DNA from 2 places in the Nonomuraea purpurea genome. Region 1 is predicted to be linked to the other one. Evidence: riboswitches for the same ligand, from Rfam matches in the RefSeq annotation. Region 1 holds a riboswitch; the other holds the start of a gene.
The links. Region 1 has a riboswitch for glycine ahead of gcvP (aminomethyl-transferring glycine dehydrogenase). Riboswitches for the same ligand answer to the same signal wherever they lie in the genome.

Region 1 (8,613 bases):
GCGGGGGGCACGAGCAGACCAGGTTGCGGTCGCCGTATGCCTGGTCGATGCGCCGCACCGGCACCCAGTACTTGCCCTCGCGCAGCGACGGCAGCGGGTAGGCGGCCTCGGTGCGGGTGTAGGGGTGGCTCCACTCGTCGGCGCTGACCGACTCGGCCGTGTGCGGCGCGTTGCGCAGCGGGTTGTCGGTGCGGTCGTAGGCGCCGGAGGCCACCTTGGCGATCTCGCCCCTGATGGCGATCATGGCGTCGACGAACCGGTCCAGCTCGCCGAGGTCCTCGCTCTCGGTCGGCTCGATCATGAGCGTCCCTGCCACGGGGAACGACATCGTGGGCGCGTGGAAGCCGTAGTCGATGAGCCGCTTGGCCACGTCGTCCACGGTGACGCCGGTCTCCTTGGTGATCTGGCGCAGGTCCACGATGCACTCGTGGGCCACCAGCCCGCCGCGCCCGGTGTACAGGACGGGGAAGTGCGGGGCCAGCCGCTTGGCCAGGTAGTTGGCCGACAGGATGGCCTGCTCGGTGGCGGCCGTCAGCCCCTCGGAGCCCATCATCCTGATGTAGGCCCACGAGATCGGCAGGATCCCGGCCGAGCCGTACGGGGCCGCCGAGACGGCTCCCACCGGCGTGCCGTCGTGCAGCGCGTGGCCCGGCAGGTAGGGCGCCAGGTGGCCGCGCACCGCCACCGGGCCGACGCCGGGGCCGCCGCCGCCGTGCGGGATGCAGAAGGTCTTGTGCAGGTTGAGGTGGGACACATCGGCCCCGAACTCGCCCGGCTTGGCCAGCCCGACCAGGGCGTTGAGGTTGGCCCCGTCGACGTACACCTGGCCGCCGGCCTCGTGCACCTTGGCGCACACCTCGGTGATCGTCTCCTCGTACACGCCGTGCGTGGACGGGTACGTCACCATGATCGCGGCCAGCCGGTCGCGGTGCTTGTCGATCTTGGCGTCGAGATCGGCCAGGTCGACGTTGCCTTCGGCGTCGCAGGCCACGACCACGACGCGCATGCCGGCCATGACGGCGCTGGCGGCGTTGGTGCCGTGGGCCGAGGACGGGATGAGGCACACCTCGCGTCCGTCGTCGCCGCGCGCCTGGTGGTAGGCGCGGATGGCCAGCAGCCCGGCGAACTCGCCCTGCGAGCCGGCGTTCGGCTGGACGGAGACGGCGTCGTAGCCGGTCACCTCGGCCAGCCAGCCCTCCAGCGTGCCGATCAGCTCCAGGTAGCCCTCGGCCTGGTCGGCGGGCGCGTAGGGGTGGATCGCGGCGAACTCGGGCCAGGTGATCGGCTCCATCTCCGTGGTCGCGTTCAGCTTCATCGTGCAGGAGCCGAGCGGGATCATGGAGCGGTCGAGGGCGATGTCCTTGTCCTGCAGTCTGCGCAGGTAGCGCAGCATCGCGGTCTCGGAGCGGTGGCTGTGGAAGACCGGGTGGGTCAGGTAGTCGCTCTCGCGCGCCAGGGCGGCCGGCAGCGCGTCGGCGTCGAGGTCCACCTCGGAGCGGTCGAGGCCGAAGGCCGCCCACACCTTGGCGACCTCGGCGGCACCGGTCTTCTCATCGCAGGAGATCGAGACGTGGTCGTCGTCGACCTGCCAGAGGTTGACGCCCCGCTCGGCGGCGGCGGCCAGCACGGCGGCGGCCCTGCCGGGCACGCGGACCAGGACGGTGTCGAAGAACTCCGCGTGCACGACCTCCAGGCCCGCCTCGCGCAGCCCTGCGGCCAGGGCCACGGCGTGGCGGTGGACCCGGGCGGCGATGCCGCGCAGGCCCTCGGGGCCGTGGTAGACGGCGTACATGCTCGCGATGACGGCCAGCAGGACCTGCGCGGTGCAGATGTTGCTGGTGGCCTTCTCGCGGCGGATGTGCTGCTCGCGGGTCTGCAGGGCCAGGCGGTAGGCGGGGTCGCCGTCGGCGTCCACCGACACGCCCACCAGGCGGCCGGGGAGCTGGCGCTGCAGGCCCTCGCGTACGGACATGTAGGCGGCGTGCGGCCCGCCGAAGCCGAACGGCACGCCGAAGCGCTGGGAGGACCCGATCGCGATGTCTGCGCCGAGCTCGCCGGGGGCGGCCACGAGCGTCAGGGCCAGCAGGTCGGCGGCGGCCACGACGAGCGCGCCCGCCTCGTGCGCGGCGGCGGCCACGGCGCGGAAGTCGCGCAGCCGCCCGGAGGCGCCGGGGTACTGGACGAGCACGCCGAAGCACTCGGGCAGGGCGCCGTCGAGGTCGTGCTCGACGAGCGTGATGCCGAGCGGCTCGGCCCTGGTGGCCAGCACGGCCTTGGTCTGCGGGAGCGCGTCGGCGTCCACCACGAAGACGTCGCTCTTGGACTTGCCCGCGCGCCGGGCCAGCGTCATCGCCTCGGCGGCGGCGGTGCCCTCGTCGAGCAGGGACGCGCCGGCGACGGGCAGCCCGGTCAGGTCGGAGACGACCGTCTGGAAGTTCAGCAGCGCCTCCAGGCGGCCCTGCGAGATCTCCGGCTGGTACGGGGTGTAGGCGGTGTACCAGCCCGGGTTCTCCAGCAGGCTGCGGCGGATGACCGCGGGTGTGACGGTGTCGTGGTAGCCGAGCCCGATCATGGAGGTGAGCACCCGGTTGCGCCCGGCGATGGCGCGCAGCTCGGCGATGGTCTCGGTCTCGCCGATCGCGGCGGGCAGTTTGAGCCGGTCCTTGGCCCTGATGGCCTCGGGAACGGCCACGGCCACCAGATCGGCGACCGACTCGAAGCCGACGGCCTCGAGCATGCGCTGCTGCTCGGACTCCGACGGGCCGATGTGCCGTGCGGAGAACGGCGGAGCGAACGGATCGATCATGGAGACTGCCTCCCGAGGCTTTGGAGACCGGCGCCAGGGCGCGGGCGAGTGCCGGATCTCCCCCTCTGTCAGCGCGGACACCGCCGCGACCTGAGAGCTTCACCCCGGGAAGGGGCTTGCACCGTCGGTGAGGCACGCCTGGCGGGCGCGCCTGCTTTCCAGAGTCGCCTCGCCCGAGCGGTACTGGGTGCCTGAGAGATTCCGGGGAGGGTTGCTCCTTCGGCGCCCCAGGGCCCGAGGGCCTTGGGGACTCTCCCGCACGGGGTCGTCAGCCTTGCTGTCCCAGATTACTACGGTACGTCCCGTCCATTGGTCCACGGGAGGTTGCGGAATCCGCACTCACGGTGGCCCGCGCGGTGCGATCCACCGTGAAGGGCGGGGAAGCTACCCTATGCGCCGCGCCCGGCGGCGCTGGGCCAGCTCGTCAGCGGGGTGATCGGCCGGGACGGTGTCCTCGACCGCCGCGCGTTCCCCCGGCAGCTCCGCGAGGGAGCCCTCGACCTCCCGCCAGACCCGGCCCAGCGCGATGCCGAACACGCCCTGGCCGCCCTGGAGCAGGTCGATCACCTCGTCGGCCGAGGTGCACTCGTAGACGCTGACGCCGTCGCTCATCAGCGTGATCTGGGCGAGGTCGGCGACCCCGCGGTCACGCAGATGCTGCACGGCCGTACGGATCTGCTGCAACGACACCCCGGTGTCGAGGAGCCGCTTGACGACCTTGAGTACCAGGATGTCGCGGAAGCTGTAGAGCCGCTGGGAGCCCGAGCCGTGCGCGGCTCTTATCGTGGGCTCCACCAGGGCTGTGCGCGCCCAGTAGTCGAGCTGCCTGTAGGTGATGCCGGCGGCCGCGCAGGCCGTCGGCCCACGGTATCCGATGTCGTCCGGCAACGCCGCCGGCTGCTCGTCGAAGAGCAGACCCTGCTCCCCGGCACGCTGCCGTGCGCTCTCGCGCCGCACCGGATCTTCCTGGCCGGCCGTCTTTCCCTCGCCGCTGCTGACCGCCACGCGGACCTCCGGCTTTCTCTCATCCCGTGGCCTGATCTGGGGGTTCGTAAAGGGCGGCCACGAGTTTCACTTGCACCGTAGGACCGTGACCATGCTCAGTCAACGATCCGGCTCGGCGCGTCGTGAAGCGTAAATGCACTGAAATACCTACCCCGCCCTGCCGAAGTCTTCGGGAGTGATCGTGTCAAGGAACTCCCTGAACTTCTCCACCTCGTCCTCTTGGTCGTCGGGGATGACCACGCCGGCCTCCTGGACGACCTCCTCGCTGGCGAAGATGCGCGCTCCGGTGCGCAGGGCGAGCGCGATCGAGTCCGACGGGCGCGCGCTCACCTCCACGCCGTTGGAGAACACCAGGTCTGCGAAGAAGATGCCGTCGCGCAGGGCGACGATGTTGACCGCCCGCAGGCCGACGCCCAGGGCGCTCAGCACGTCTCGGAAGAGGTCGTGGGTGAGCGGCCGCGGCGGCGGCTCCTCCGCCTGGGCCAGGGCGATGGCCGTCGCTTCCGTCATGCCAATCCATATAGGAAGGAACCGCTCCCCGTGTGCCTCCTTGAGCAAGACGATCGGCTGATTTGTGGGCATTTCTACTCGAACGCCCACGACCTCCATCTGCAACACGGGCTGCTCCGTATTCTGACCGGTGACCCGGTACAGCTATTGGCTCGTCGCTTCTGCTGTCTGCTTCTGCAATTCAACGTAACACCAGCCGGGCCTGGAATGTGCCCTCGGCTCCCAGGTCGGTACGCTCTCAACGCCCCAGGACCGAACGGACCCCCGTGCGCACAAGGGATGCGTGCAGGTCGAGCAGGAGCGTGGAAAGCTCCCTGGCGGCCTCGTCGGCCTCCCCGATGGCTCCGGGGGCGCGACGCTTCAGTATGGGGGCCACGCTCTGCTCCACCAGGCCGCACTCGCGCTCGGCGGCGGCCTTGACCGCCCGCAGATGCCTGGCGCGCAGGCCGAAGCGGGCCAGGGCCCCCACGGTGCGCGCCACCTTGAGCGCCTCCTCGTCGTAGCGCCTGGCCACCGCGGCCAGCAGCCCGTAGTCCTCGAGCTCGTCGAGGGTCTCCTCGTCGATCTCCGCGGCCTCGATCAGCTCGGCGCGGCTGAGCTTGATCTCCTGCTTGTCCTGCACCGGACGGGGACGGCCGAAGCTCTCGGCCATCTTGTCCTTGATCACCCGCAGCGGCAGGTAGTGGTCGCGCTGCTCGGTGAGGATGAAGCGCAGCTGCTCCACGTGCAGGTGGGTGAACTTGCGGTAGCCGGAGGGGCTGCGCTCGGGCTCGATCAGCCCCTCCCCCTCCAAGAAGCGGATCTTGGAGATCGTCACATCGGGGAACTCGCCCTGCAGCAGGGCGAGCACCTCCCCGATGCTCATGTGCGAGCGTGCCGCCTGAGAGTTCATGCGGCCTCCTTCGTCAACCGCATGAACGCGCACGTGGCCGTGCCGACGCCTCGCCCGCTCCGCTCGCTCATACGCCGGAGTGGGCTCGCATCAGGAAGACCAGGCGGAACTTGCCGATCTGCACCTCGTCGCCGGAGTGCAGGGGAACCTCTTCGATGCGCTCCCTGTTGACGTAGGTGCCGTTGAGGCTGCCCACGTCACGCACGGAGAACTGGCCGCCGCGCAGGCGGTAGAACTCGACGTGGCGGCGGGAGACCGTGATGTCGTCGAGGAAGATGTCGCTCTCGGGATGGCGCCCGGTGGTGGTGAGCTCCTTGTCGAGCCGGAAACGGCTGCCCTGGTTGGGGCCCCTGGTCACGGTCAGCAACGCCGTGCCCGGCGGCAACTGCTCGACCAGCGCCCGTTCGGCCAGGAGCGTGTCGCCTGCCTCAGCCTCATACGCCTCGATTCCCGCTATGGAGATGGTCGAGGTGGTGTCCCCGGCGACCTCGGGTCTGGTCAACGGTGACCCACAGCGGGAACAGAAACGGGCATCCTCGGGGTTGGCGTGCCCGCACTGCGTGCAGTAGACGCTCGGCATCGATCGGCTCGGCCTCCTACCGCGAAGACGCGGCGACGGTGCTCTGGGGCGCGCCTCGCTTCGCTTTTTCAAGTTTGCGAATGCCGCAACTTACGCTGATCAGCGGCAAAGGTCAAGGCGGGGCGCTGCACTTTGGTTCGGACGCAGACAAAGTTACCGTCGCTTCCGCCCCGGGGTCCATGCCGCCGCGCGTTTCTACATTACGATCTTGCGGCGCTGACCGCGCACATCATCGGCAAACCCCTTTCTCCTCACTCCGTGTGGTCACGTGGCCGCCTGCTCCACGATACGGGCCCAGCGTTCCAGTAACGCCTGGGCTCTGTCCATGTCTCCCGCCTCCGCCCACAGATTCGTGACGGGCTCGGCGGCGGCGGGCAGGACCAGCACCCAGCGCCCGTCGTCGTGCGCCACGCGCACGCCGTCGGTGGTGTCGATGCGGCGACCGCCGGGCTCGGCCTCGGCCGCCTCGATGACCGAGCGCATGACGGCGCCCTTGGCCGCCCACGGCGTGGGCACCGTGCGCTTGAGCATCTTCACCTCGGGGATCCTGGCGTCGATCTGGCTGAGCGACAGGCGGGTGCGGGCGACCAGGCCGAGCATGCGCATGAACGCCGCCAGCCCGTCGATCGCCGGGCTGAACTCCGGCACGACGAACCCGCCGCGCCCGTCCGCCGCGAAGATCATATCTGGCCCCGCGGCCGCCGAGGTCAGGGCGTCGAGGGCGGTCGAGGTCCACTGCACCTGGACGCCGTGGAAACGGCAGACCTGCTCGGCGACCCGGGTGGTGGTGACCGGCAGCGCCACCTGGCCGCCCCTGCGCTCGGCGGCGACCAGGTCGAGCACGACGAGCAGGGCGCGTTCGTCGTCGATGAGCTGGCCCTTCTCGTCCACCAGGGCGATGCGCTCGCCGAGCGGGTCGAACCTGACCCCGAAGGCCGCCCGCGCGGAGCTGACCAGCTCCGACAGGCGCTGCAGGTCGCGGCGGCGCTCGGCCAGCGTCTCGGTGGGCGAGACGTCGTCGAGGCGGGCGTTGACGGTGAGCACCTCGACGCCGACGCGGCCGAGCAGGCTGGGCAGCACCAGCGAGGAGGTGCCGCCCGCGCAGTCCACGACGACCTTCATGTCCCTGACGTCGTCCACGTCCACGTGGCGCAGCAGCTCGTGGGTGTAGTCCTCCACAGCCCTGGCCGGGTAGTTCAGCTCGGCGATCTCGCCGGGAAAGGCCCGGCGGAACTCCTGGCGGGAGAAGACCCGCTCCAGCTTGCGCTGGGCGGCCGGGGGCAGGTCGGCGCCCCGGTCGTCCATGATGACGATGTCGACGCTCTGCGGGTCGCCCGGCGTGGTGCGCAGCACGATGCCGCCCGCGGCCTGCTCGCGGGCGGTGTGGAAGCGGGTGACGGGCAGCGGGGCGGCCTTCAGGTCCAGGACGTTGATCGCGCCGGCGGTGAGCGCGCCGATGACGGCCCGCTTGAGCGACCTGGCGGCCAGGGAGCAGTCGCGGGAGGTGATGACGTACTCGCCCTTCTTCAAGGTGGTGGCGTAGGCGCTGGCCAGTCGGACGCACAACTCGGCGGTGATCTCGACGTTGACCAGGCCGCTGACGCCTCTGGGGCCGAACAGGTTGCGCTGGCCGCGCGACTCCCAGATGACGCTGGTGTTGACGACCGCGCCGGCCTCGATGGTCTTGAACGGGTAGACCTTGACGTCGCTGGAGACGTACGCCTCGGACTCGATGACGCATTCGTCGCCGATGACGGCGTCCTCCTCGATGCGGGCGCCGGCCATCACATCGGTGCTCTTGCCGATGACGCAGCCCCTCAGGTGGGCGCCGGGGCCGAGGTAGACGTTGTCGTGGACGACGGCGCGGTGCAGGAAGGCGCCCTCGCGCACGACGGCGTTGTTGCCCAGCACGGTGAACTCGCGCAGCTCCGCTCCCGCCTCGACCTTGGCGTAGTCGCCGATGAGCAGCGGGCCCTTGAGCACGGCGTCGGGGTCGACGGAGGCGGATCCCGCGACCCAGACGCCGGGCGAGAGCTCGAAGCCGCCGATGTCCAGGGCGACCTTGCCCGACAGGGCGTCGGCCTGGGCCTTGAGGTAGCTGCCGTGGGTGCCGACGTCCTCCCAGTAGCCGTCGGCGACGTAGCCGTAGATGGGGGCGCCGCTGTTGAGCAGGGCGGGGAAGACGTCGGATGACCAGTCGACGGGCTCACCGGCGGCCACGGCGTCGAGGACCTCGGGCTCCATGACGTAGATGCCGGTGTTGACGGTGTCGGAGAAGACCTGGCCCCAGGTGGGTTTCTCCAGGAAGCGCTGAACGCGGCCCTGTTCGTCGACGATGATGATCCCGAACTCGAGCGGATTCGGGACACGTTTGAGGCCAATGGTGACAAGTGCCCCATTTTCGCGATGGAACCGGATCATGTCCGTTAAATCGATATCGGTCAGGGCATCGCCGGAGATGACCAGAAATCGATCGTCGCGGAGGCGGTCGGCGGCGTTCTTGACGCTGCCGGCGGTGCCGAGCGGGACGTCCTCCGTGGCGTAGTAGAGGTTCATGCCCAACTCCTCGCCGTCGCCGAAGTAGTTGCGCACGAGCGCCGCCAGGAACTGCAGCGTCACCACCGTCTCGGTGATGCCGTGCCGTTTGAGCAGGCGCAGCACATGCTCCATGATCGGGCGATTGACCACGGGGAGCAGGGGTTTGGGCTGGTTGGCGGTCATCGGTCGTAGCCGAGTGCCCTCCCCGCCCGCCATGACGACCGCCTTCACCCGATCACTCCTTTTTGGCCGAGGTTACGAGTTGGCGCACCTGTACCGCAT
Region 2 (8,613 bases), on a different contig from region 1:
CGGCCGGGCGGATCGACACCGTTCTGCTCGCCGTGGCCGACATGCAGGGCCGGTTGCAGGGCAAACGGCTGTCCGCGCGCTACTTTCTGGACGAGGTCCTGCACCACGGCTCCGAGGGCTGCAACTACCTGCTCGCGGTCGACGTGGACATGAACACCGTCGCCGGGTACGAGATGTCGTCCTGGGAACGCGGCTACGGCGACTTCGTGATGAAGCCGGACCTGGCGACGCTACGCAGGGTGCCGTGGCAGGAGGGCACCGCGATGCTGATGGCGGACCTGGCCTGGGAGAGCGGCGGCGACGTGACCGCCTCACCCCGCCAGATCCTGCGCAGGCAGCTCGCCCGCCTTGCCGAGCGCGGCCTGGCCGCCTACGTCGGCACCGAGCTGGAGTTCATCGTCTACGAGGACGCCTACGAGGACGCCTGGAAGCGCGCCTACCGCGACCTGACCCCGGCCAACCTCTACAACGTCGACTACTCCCTGCTCGGCACGGCCCGCATCGAGCCGCTGCTGCGGCGCATCAGGCGCGAGATGGAGGGCGCCGGGCTGTACGTCGAGTCGGCCAAGGGCGAGTGCAACCTGGGCCAGCACGAGATCACCTTCCGCTACGACGAGGCGCTTCGGACCTGCGACAACCACTCCATCTACAAGAACGGCGCCAAGGAGATCGCCGCCCAGGAGGGCAAGTCGATCACCTTCATGGCCAAGCCGAACCAGCGCGAGGGCAACTCCTGCCACATCCACATCTCGCTGCGCGGCGCCGAGGGCGACCCGGTCATGGCGGGCGAGGGGCCTTATGGGCTCTCGCCGCTCGGGGCCCGCTTCATCGCCGGGCAGGTCGCCCGCATGCGCGAGCTCACCCTCCTGTACGCCCCCAACATCAACTCCTACAAGCGCTACGTGCCGGGCAGCTTCGCCCCCACGGCCGTCAAATGGGGCGTCGACAACCGCACCTGCTCGCTCAGGCTCGTCGGCCACGGCCTGTCTCTGCGGATCGAGAACCGGGTGCCGGGCGGCGACGTCAACCCGTACCTGGCGGTCTCCGCGCTGATCGCGGCCGGGCTGCACGGGATCGACGACGAGCTGCCGCTGGAGAGCGCGTTCGAGGGCAACGCCTACACCTCGGACGCCGAGACCGTACCGCACACCCTGCGCGACGCGCTGGCCCTGTTCGAGGGGTCGAAGCTGGCGCGTGAGGCGTTCGGCGAGGACGTGGTCGGGCACTACGCCAACAACGCGAGGGTGGAGCTGGCCGCGTTCGACGCGGCGGTGACGGATTGGGAGATGTTCCGTGGGTTCGAGCGGATGTGAGCATGAAGATCATTAATCCGGTGACGGAGGACGTCGTCGCGGACGTCGAGCTCGCCGACGCGGCCGAGGTCGACCGGGCCGTGGAGCGTGCCAGGAAGGCGTACGCGAGCTGGCGCGAGGTGTCACCCGGCGACCGGGCGCGGCTGCTGCGGCGCTTCGCCGACCTGGTGGACGCGCACGTCGAGGAGCTGGCGCGGCTGGAGCTGACCAACGCCGGGCACCCGATCGGGAACGCCCGCTGGGAGGCCGGCAACGTCCGCGACGTGCTGCACTTCTACGCGGGCGCCCCCGAGCGCAACCACGGCAGGCAGATCCCGGTGGCCGGCGGCGTGGACGTCACCTTCCAGGAACCCCTGGGCGTCGTGGGCGTCATCGTGCCGTGGAACTTCCCCATGCCGACCATGTCCTGGGGCATGGCGCCCGCGCTGGCGGCCGGCAACGCGGTGATCGTCAAACCCGCCGAATGGACGCCGCTGACCGCGCTGAGGCTGGCCGAGCTGGCCTTGGCGGCGGGCCTCCCCGAGGGGGTGCTCCAGGTGCTGCCTGGGGCAGGAGAGGTCGCGGGGGCGCGGCTGGTCGAGCATCCCGGCGTGGCCAAGATCGTGTTCACGGGCTCGACCGAGGTGGGCAAGGAGATCGCGGCCAAGGCGGCCGCGCACGTCAAGCGGTTGACGCTTGAGCTGGGCGGCAAGTCCGCAAATATCGTCTTTGCGGACTCAGATCTCGAAAAAGCGGCAAAAACTGCCCCTTATGCCGTCTTCGATAACTCCGGCCAGGACTGCTGCGCCCGCTCCAGGATCCTCGTCCAGGCCGAGGTGTACGACGCGTTCATGGACCGGCTCGCCGAGGCCGTACGGAACGTCAAGGTCGGCGACCCCGCCGACGAGAGCACCGAGATGGGCCCGCTGATCAGCGCGGAACACCTCGACCGCGTGCGCGGCTTCGTCGAGGGCACCCCCTACCTGCAGGGATCGTGCCCACAAGGCAGGGGCTACTGGTTCCCGCCGACCGTGCTCACCCCCGAGGTCACCGACCGGGCCTTCACCGAGGAGATCTTCGGGCCCGTCGTGTCGGTGGTGCCGTTCAAGGACGAGGCGGACGCGGTCAGGATCGCCAACGACACCCCGTACGGGCTGAGCGGCTCCATCTGGACCCGCGACGTCGGACGGGCACTCCGCGTGGCCAGGGCCGTCGAGGCCGGCAACCTGTCGGTGAACTCACACGCCTCGGTCCGCTACTGGACCCCGTTCGGCGGATTCAAACAGTCCGGCCTCGGCAGAGAACTCGGCCCGGACGCCCTGGCGGCCTTCACCGAGACCAAGAACGTCTTTATTAACTGGGAGTGAATCCAACGCAGTGAGCGGAGTGAAGGGCTGAGGAACGAAGCCCTTCACGCAGCGAATGAGAAGGGTGAACGACCAAATGAGCAGGGAGTAGGGCAGTGGAGCGGTTGCAAGATCGGGTGGCCGTCATCACCGGTGCGGGCAGTGGCATCGGGCTGGCCACGGCGCGTCGGTTCGCCGACGAGGGCGCCAAGGTGGTCTGCGTGGACATCGACGAGGAAGCGGGCACCAAGGCCGCAAGCGAGGTCGGCGGCCTGTACGTCAAGGCCGACGTGACCAGCGAGGCCGACGTCGAGCGGATGTACCGCACGGCCTGCGACACCTACGGCGGCGTGGACATCGCCTTCAACAACGCCGGCATCTCACCTCCCGACGACGACTCGATCCTGGAGACCGGCATCGACGCCTGGCGCCGCGTCCAGGAGGTCAACCTGACCAGCGTCTACCTGTGCTGCAAGCACGTCATCCCGTACATGCGGCGGCGCGGCAAGGGCTCGATCATCAACACCGCCTCGTTCGTGGCCGTCATGGGCTCGGCGACGTCGCAGATCTCCTACACCGCCTCCAAGGGCGGGGTGCTGGCGATGTCGCGAGAGTTGGGCGTGCAGTTCGCCAGGGAGGGCATCCGGGTCAACGCCCTGTGCCCGGGGCCGGTGAACACGCCGCTGCTGCAGGAGTTGTTCGCCAAGGACCCGGAGCGGGCGCAGCGGCGGCTGGTGCACATCCCGGTGGGCCGCTTCGCGGAGGCGTCGGAGATCGCGGCGGCGGTGGCGTTCCTGGCCAGCGACGACGCCTCGTTCATCACGGGCAGCGAGTTCCTGGTGGACGGCGGCATCTCCGGCGCCTACGTCACGCCGCTGTAGCGGGGTCTCGAACGTGCGACGTCCCATCATCGGCATCACCACCTACGTCGAGCCTGCCGCGTTCACGGTGTGGCGCGATCTGACGGTCGCGCTTCTGCCGCAGATGTACGTGGATCAGGTCGTCCGCGCCGGCGGGCAGCCCGTGCTGCTTCCGCCGGCCGGCGAGCCCGCGCAGGTCGTGGGCAGGTTGGACGGGCTCATCCTGGCCGGCGGCGGCGACATCGACCCGGCGCGGTACGGCGCGCGGCCGCACGAGCACACCGGCTACGTCAGGACGTTCCGCGACGACGCGGAGTTCGGCCTGATCAGCGCCGCCCTCGACGCCGGGCTGCCCTACCTGGGCGTCTGCCGCGGCCTCCAGGTGCTCAACGTGGCACTCGGCGGGAGCCTCCACCAGCATCTGCCGGACGTGGTCGGCCACACGCGGCACGCTCCCGAGCCCGGCCGCTTCGGTCACCTGCCGATCTCACCGGTCGCGGGCACCCACCTGGCCAAGGCGCTGGGCGAGAGCCCCCGGCAGGTCCCCCACTACCACCACCAGGCCGTGGACCGGCTCGCGCCGGGGCTCACGGTCACCGCCACCGCCGACGACGGCACGATCGAGGCCGTCGAACTGAACGCCAAACCCTTCGTCATGGCCGTGCAGTGGCACCCGGAGGCGGCCGACGACTGCGCCCTCTTCGAGGCCCTCGTGGCGGCCTGCTGACCCGCCGAACTCAGGCCAACGTGCGCGGGGCCTCGGGTAGCCGGTCAGTTCATCAGGGCCGGTTGCTCTTGCCGTCCAGCCACAGCGTGTCTGACTCGTCGCGATGGGAACCCGAGCTGCCGACGTGTTTGGCGTCGATCTTCGGCCCCTTCTTGATCACGTGCACCAACGCCATCGCGTGTCCACGTCCGAGGTCGTAGTCCTGCTTCAGCCAGTCGATGATCGCTCCGGCCTTCACGGACGGGTCATCGAAGCCGCGCTCCTTCGCCTTGGCGATGAACTCACGCGGTGTCAGCCCGGTCTTGTCCTCGATGTTGTCGAGGTATGCCTGGAACGACATGCGTTTCTCCATTCCGCGGGGGACCCCGCGAGCAGCAAGTTTGCCCTTTGCAAGCGTGCTTTGTCACCTCTCAGCTCGCCTCAAACAGCTCGAAGAGGCAGGACTGGCCACTCGTCGCGCGCTGCCCCATCCCGCGCGCGTAGTCGTCTACGAGCTCACCGATTACGGACGCGACCTCGAACCGGCGCTGGGGCGCGCGGACCCGCCGGCTCACCTCACTGGCCGGAGCACGCTGTCGAACACCACGACGCCCGCCCCGTGCTTGGCGTCGACGGCGCGGCGCAACTCGTCAGTGGCCAGCCATACCGACACCTCGAGCACGTTGCGGGTCACGCTGGACGACGCCGAGATCAGCCCGTCGCCCACCTCGCTCTCGACCTGCCGCTGGATGGCGTTGAGAGCGGCCTCGCTGCGCTGGGCGCCGCTCAGGCAGAGCGCGCCGCCCCACACCTCGCGGATCCACGCCTCCCTGCCCGACAGGTCGCCGGTGAACTTCAGATTGAGCACGTACTGCCGCGCGTCCATGTTCTTGGACGGGTCGGGCTCCGGGCCGAAATTGTCGATCCAGCCGCCCGCGAACTCAGCCGCCGTCATGGCCCGCTCCATTGCCTTGCCCAGCGTCTTCTCCGTCGCTCTGGCCGGATCGACGGCCCGCCAGCCGCCTTGCGGCTCCGGGCACGGGCTGGTGAAGTCCACCTCCCGAGCGGCGGGCGGCTTCCCGGGTGGGCCGGGCGGCTCGGTGAGCGTCAGCCGGGCGCCGTCCCAGGTGCCCACGACCCGGTACTCGCCCCATTTCACGCCGCCGCGCCACTCGTGCTTCACCTTGGTCCAATCCCAGCCGACCACGTCGGGGCCCTCGCACTGAGGCGGGAGCGAAGTCGCGACCACCGCGCAGAGCTGGGGTCCGTGCCCGCCGCCTTCGAGCACCGTGAGACTGGTCTCGTAACGCTGTGCGGCGGCGGTCTGCGGAGCGGTGCCGCAGGACACCAGGGAGAGGGCGGCGATCGCGCAGAAAGCCGCCGTACGGGGGATCATGCCCTTTCAACGTGAGCGCCGCCAAAGCGGTTCACGGGTCGCCAGAACGCGACAACAACCCCATGACGGCACTAGGCTGACGGACATCACCGGCGAAACCGTGCGGGAGAGTGCCCTGACAGCCGGTCAGGGCCCCTGAAGGAGCAAGCCCTCCCCGCGAACCTCTCAAGGCAAAGGACCGCGCGGCTGCCCGGCAAGTGATGGCTTGCCGGGAGGTGACCTCTGGAAAGCAGGCCTGCGGGGCCTCGCCGAAGGTGAAAGTCCGGTAAAACTCGGGCGAAGCTCTCAGGCATCCATGACAGAGGGGGAGGATGCTGGCATCCGATCCTGCCTTGAGGTGCGCAAATGTCCCGACCGACACCGCTACGAGACGTTCATGAGAGCCTCGGCGCCACACTGACCGACTTCGCGGGGTGGCTCATGCCGCTCCGGTACGGCAGCGAGTCCGCGGAGCACAGGGCCGTCCGCGAGGCGGCCGGGCTGTTCGACCTCTCGCACATGGGCGAGATCTTCCTGACCGGGCCGCAGGCGGGCCAGGCCCTCGACTACGCCCTGGTCGGACACCTGTCGGCGCTGGTGCCCGGCCGGGCCAGGTACACCATGATCGTCGATGAGCGCGGCGGAGTGCTCGACGACCTCATCGTGTACCGGCTCGGGGACGACGAGTTCATGGTCGTGGCAAACGCATCGAACTACGAAAAAGTCGGCGGTGAGCTGAAAAATCGCGCTAAGTCGTTCGACGTGGTGGTTGAGGATCGATCAGATCAGTACGCGCTGATCGCCGTCCAGGGACCTCACTCCCAGGAGATCCTCTCCTCGCTCACCGACGCCGACCTGGCCGGGCTCAAGTACTACGCGGGCCTGCCGGGGATCGTGGACGGGCGGCGGGCGCTCATCGCCCGCACCGGCTACACCGGCGAGGACGGGTTCGAGCTGTTCGTGGCGAACGACGACGCCGCGCCGCTCTGGCACGCGCTCACGGCGGCCGGGGAGCCGTACGGGCTCAAGCCCGCGGGCCTGTCCGCCCGCGACACGCTCAGGCTGGAGGCCGGCATGCCGCTGTACGGCAACGAGCTCAGCGCGGAGCTGACCCCATTCGACGCGGGACTGGGCAGAGTGGTGAAATTCGACAAGCCGGGCGACTTCGTCGGCAGGTCGGCACTCGAGGCGGTCAAGGACGACGCGCCGCGACGCCGCCTCGTCGGGCTGGTCGCCCGGGGCCGCCGGGTGCCGCGCCACGGTTACCCGGTCACCAAGGACGGCGCCGTCGTCGGCGAGGTCACCAGCGGTGCCCCCTCCCAGACCCTGGGCAAACCCATCGCGATGGCCTACGTGGACACCGGAGCCGAAACAGGCCTGGCTGTGGACATCAGGGGCAGGCATGAACCTATGGACCTGGTCGAGCTGCCCTTTTACAGGAGGAACAAGTGAGCAACATCCCTGACGACCTGAGCTACACCAAGGAGCACGAGTGGGTGGCCGGGCTCGACGACGGCATCACCGTGACCGTCGGCATCACGGCCTTCGCCGCCGAAGCCCTTGGTGACGTCGTCTTCGTGCAGCTCCCCGAGGTCGGAGCGAGCGTCGAGGGAGGCGACTCCATCGGAGAGGTGGAGTCGACCAAGTCCGTGAACGAGATCTACACACCTGTCGGCGGCGAGGTCGTCGAGGTGAACCAGTCCGTCGTGGACGACCCGAGCCTGGTCAACAGCGACCCGTACGGGGAGGGCTGGATGTTCCGGGTGCGCGTGGAGAGCGACGCGGATGACCTGCTGTCCGCCGAGGAGTACGCGGCCCTGACCTCCGGCGAATCCTGACACCCCCGCCGGGACTGGACCAGGGTTCCGGCGGATTTCATTGGACCGGAACTCCGGCGGATTGGACACAGCCGGAACTCCGGCGAATTCGAGACCGGCCGGGGCTCAGCCTTCTGGGTCTGGGCCCCGCCTCCTTCTCCTGAAAGGCGCACATCAATGGCGATCAGCGTCTTCGACCTGTTCAAGATCGGCATCGGCCCGTCGAGCTCCCACACGGGAGGCCCGATGGCGGCCGCGCACAAGTTCGCCCGCGGGCTGCACGACGACGGCCTGCTCGGGCAGGTCGCGCGCGTCGAGGCCATCCTGTACGGCTCACTCGGCCTGACCGGCAAGGGCCACGGCAGCGACAAGGCCGTCCTGCTCGGCCTGTCGGGCGAGAAGCCGGAGCTGGTCGACGTCGACTCCGTCGAAGACCGCCTGGCCGAGATGCGCGCCTCGGGCACGGTCAAGCTCTACGGAACCCACGAGATCCCGTTCGTCACCGGCGAGGACCTCGTCTTCGAACGCAAGATCTCCCTCCCCGAGCACCCGAACGGCATGCGCTTCACCGCGTTCTCCCCGTCGGGCGAGAAGCTCAGGGAGAAGGTGTACTTCTCGGTCGGCGGCGGTTTCGTCGTGGACGAGAAGGCCACCGGCGCCGACCGCATCAAGCCGGACGACACCGTGCTCCCCTACCCGTTCACCACGGGCGAGGAGCTGCTGAAGCACTGCTCGAACACGGGTTTGTCCATCTCGGCGCTCATGCTGGAGAACGAGAAGGCCTTCGGCCGCACCGAGGCCGAGATCCGCTCGGGCCTGCTGCGCCTGTGGCGGGTCATGTCGGAGTGCGTGCACCGCGGCATCTCCAAGGAGGGCGTCCTGCCCGGCGGCCTCAAGGTCAAGCGCCGCGCCAACCAGCTCCACCGCCGCCTGCAGGCGGAGTCGGCCGAGAAGGATCCGCTGCAGGTCATGGACTGGGTGGCGCTGTTCGCGCTGGCGGTCAACGAGGAGAACGCGGCCGGGGGCCGCATCGTCACCGCCCCGACCAACGGCGCCGCCGGCATCATCCCGGCCGTCCTGACCTACTACACCCGCTTCGTCCCCCGTGCGGACGACGAGGGCGTGGTCCGCTTCCTCCTCACGGCCGGCGCGATCGGCGTCCTGTTCAAGGAGAACGCCTCCATCTCCGGTGCCGAGGTCGGCTGCCAGGGCGAGGT

Region 2: another riboswitch for glycine. It lies ahead of gcvT (glycine cleavage system aminomethyltransferase GcvT); the one in region 1 lies ahead of gcvP (aminomethyl-transferring glycine dehydrogenase).

The regions. Positions count from the first base shown of each region.
Region 1 covers NZ_JBHSBI010000003.1:240,345-248,957, forward strand. Annotated here, with positions in the region: gene gcvP (aminomethyl-transferring glycine dehydrogenase) at 1-2,806, opposite strand, end outside; glycine riboswitch at 2,862-2,974, opposite strand; glycine riboswitch at 2,975-3,074, opposite strand; gene ACFOY2_RS07610 (MerR family transcriptional regulator) at 3,191-3,811, opposite strand; gene ACFOY2_RS07615 (bifunctional nuclease family protein) at 3,959-4,429, opposite strand; gene ftsR (transcriptional regulator FtsR) at 4,560-5,213, opposite strand; gene ACFOY2_RS07625 (FHA domain-containing protein) at 5,281-5,793, opposite strand; gene ACFOY2_RS07630 (sugar phosphate nucleotidyltransferase) at 6,058-8,562, opposite strand; gene ACFOY2_RS07635 (CDP-alcohol phosphatidyltransferase family protein) at 8,567-8,613, opposite strand, start outside.
Region 2 covers NZ_JBHSBI010000045.1:15,565-24,177, forward strand. Annotated here, with positions in the region: gene ACFOY2_RS50190 (glutamine synthetase family protein) at 1-1,313, shown strand, start outside; gene ACFOY2_RS50195 (aldehyde dehydrogenase family protein) at 1,316-2,659, shown strand; gene ACFOY2_RS50200 (3-oxoacyl-ACP reductase) at 2,755-3,519, shown strand; gene ACFOY2_RS50205 (gamma-glutamyl-gamma-aminobutyrate hydrolase family protein) at 3,533-4,225, shown strand; gene ACFOY2_RS50210 (DUF4287 domain-containing protein) at 4,278-4,565, opposite strand; partial or broken gene ACFOY2_RS50215 (winged helix-turn-helix transcriptional regulator) at 4,564-4,743, shown strand; gene ACFOY2_RS50220 (hypothetical protein) at 4,776-5,600, opposite strand; glycine riboswitch at 5,694-5,791, shown strand; glycine riboswitch at 5,813-5,912, shown strand; gene gcvT (glycine cleavage system aminomethyltransferase GcvT) at 5,946-7,031, shown strand; gene gcvH (glycine cleavage system protein GcvH) at 7,028-7,417, shown strand; gene ACFOY2_RS50235 (L-serine ammonia-lyase) at 7,574-8,613, shown strand, end outside.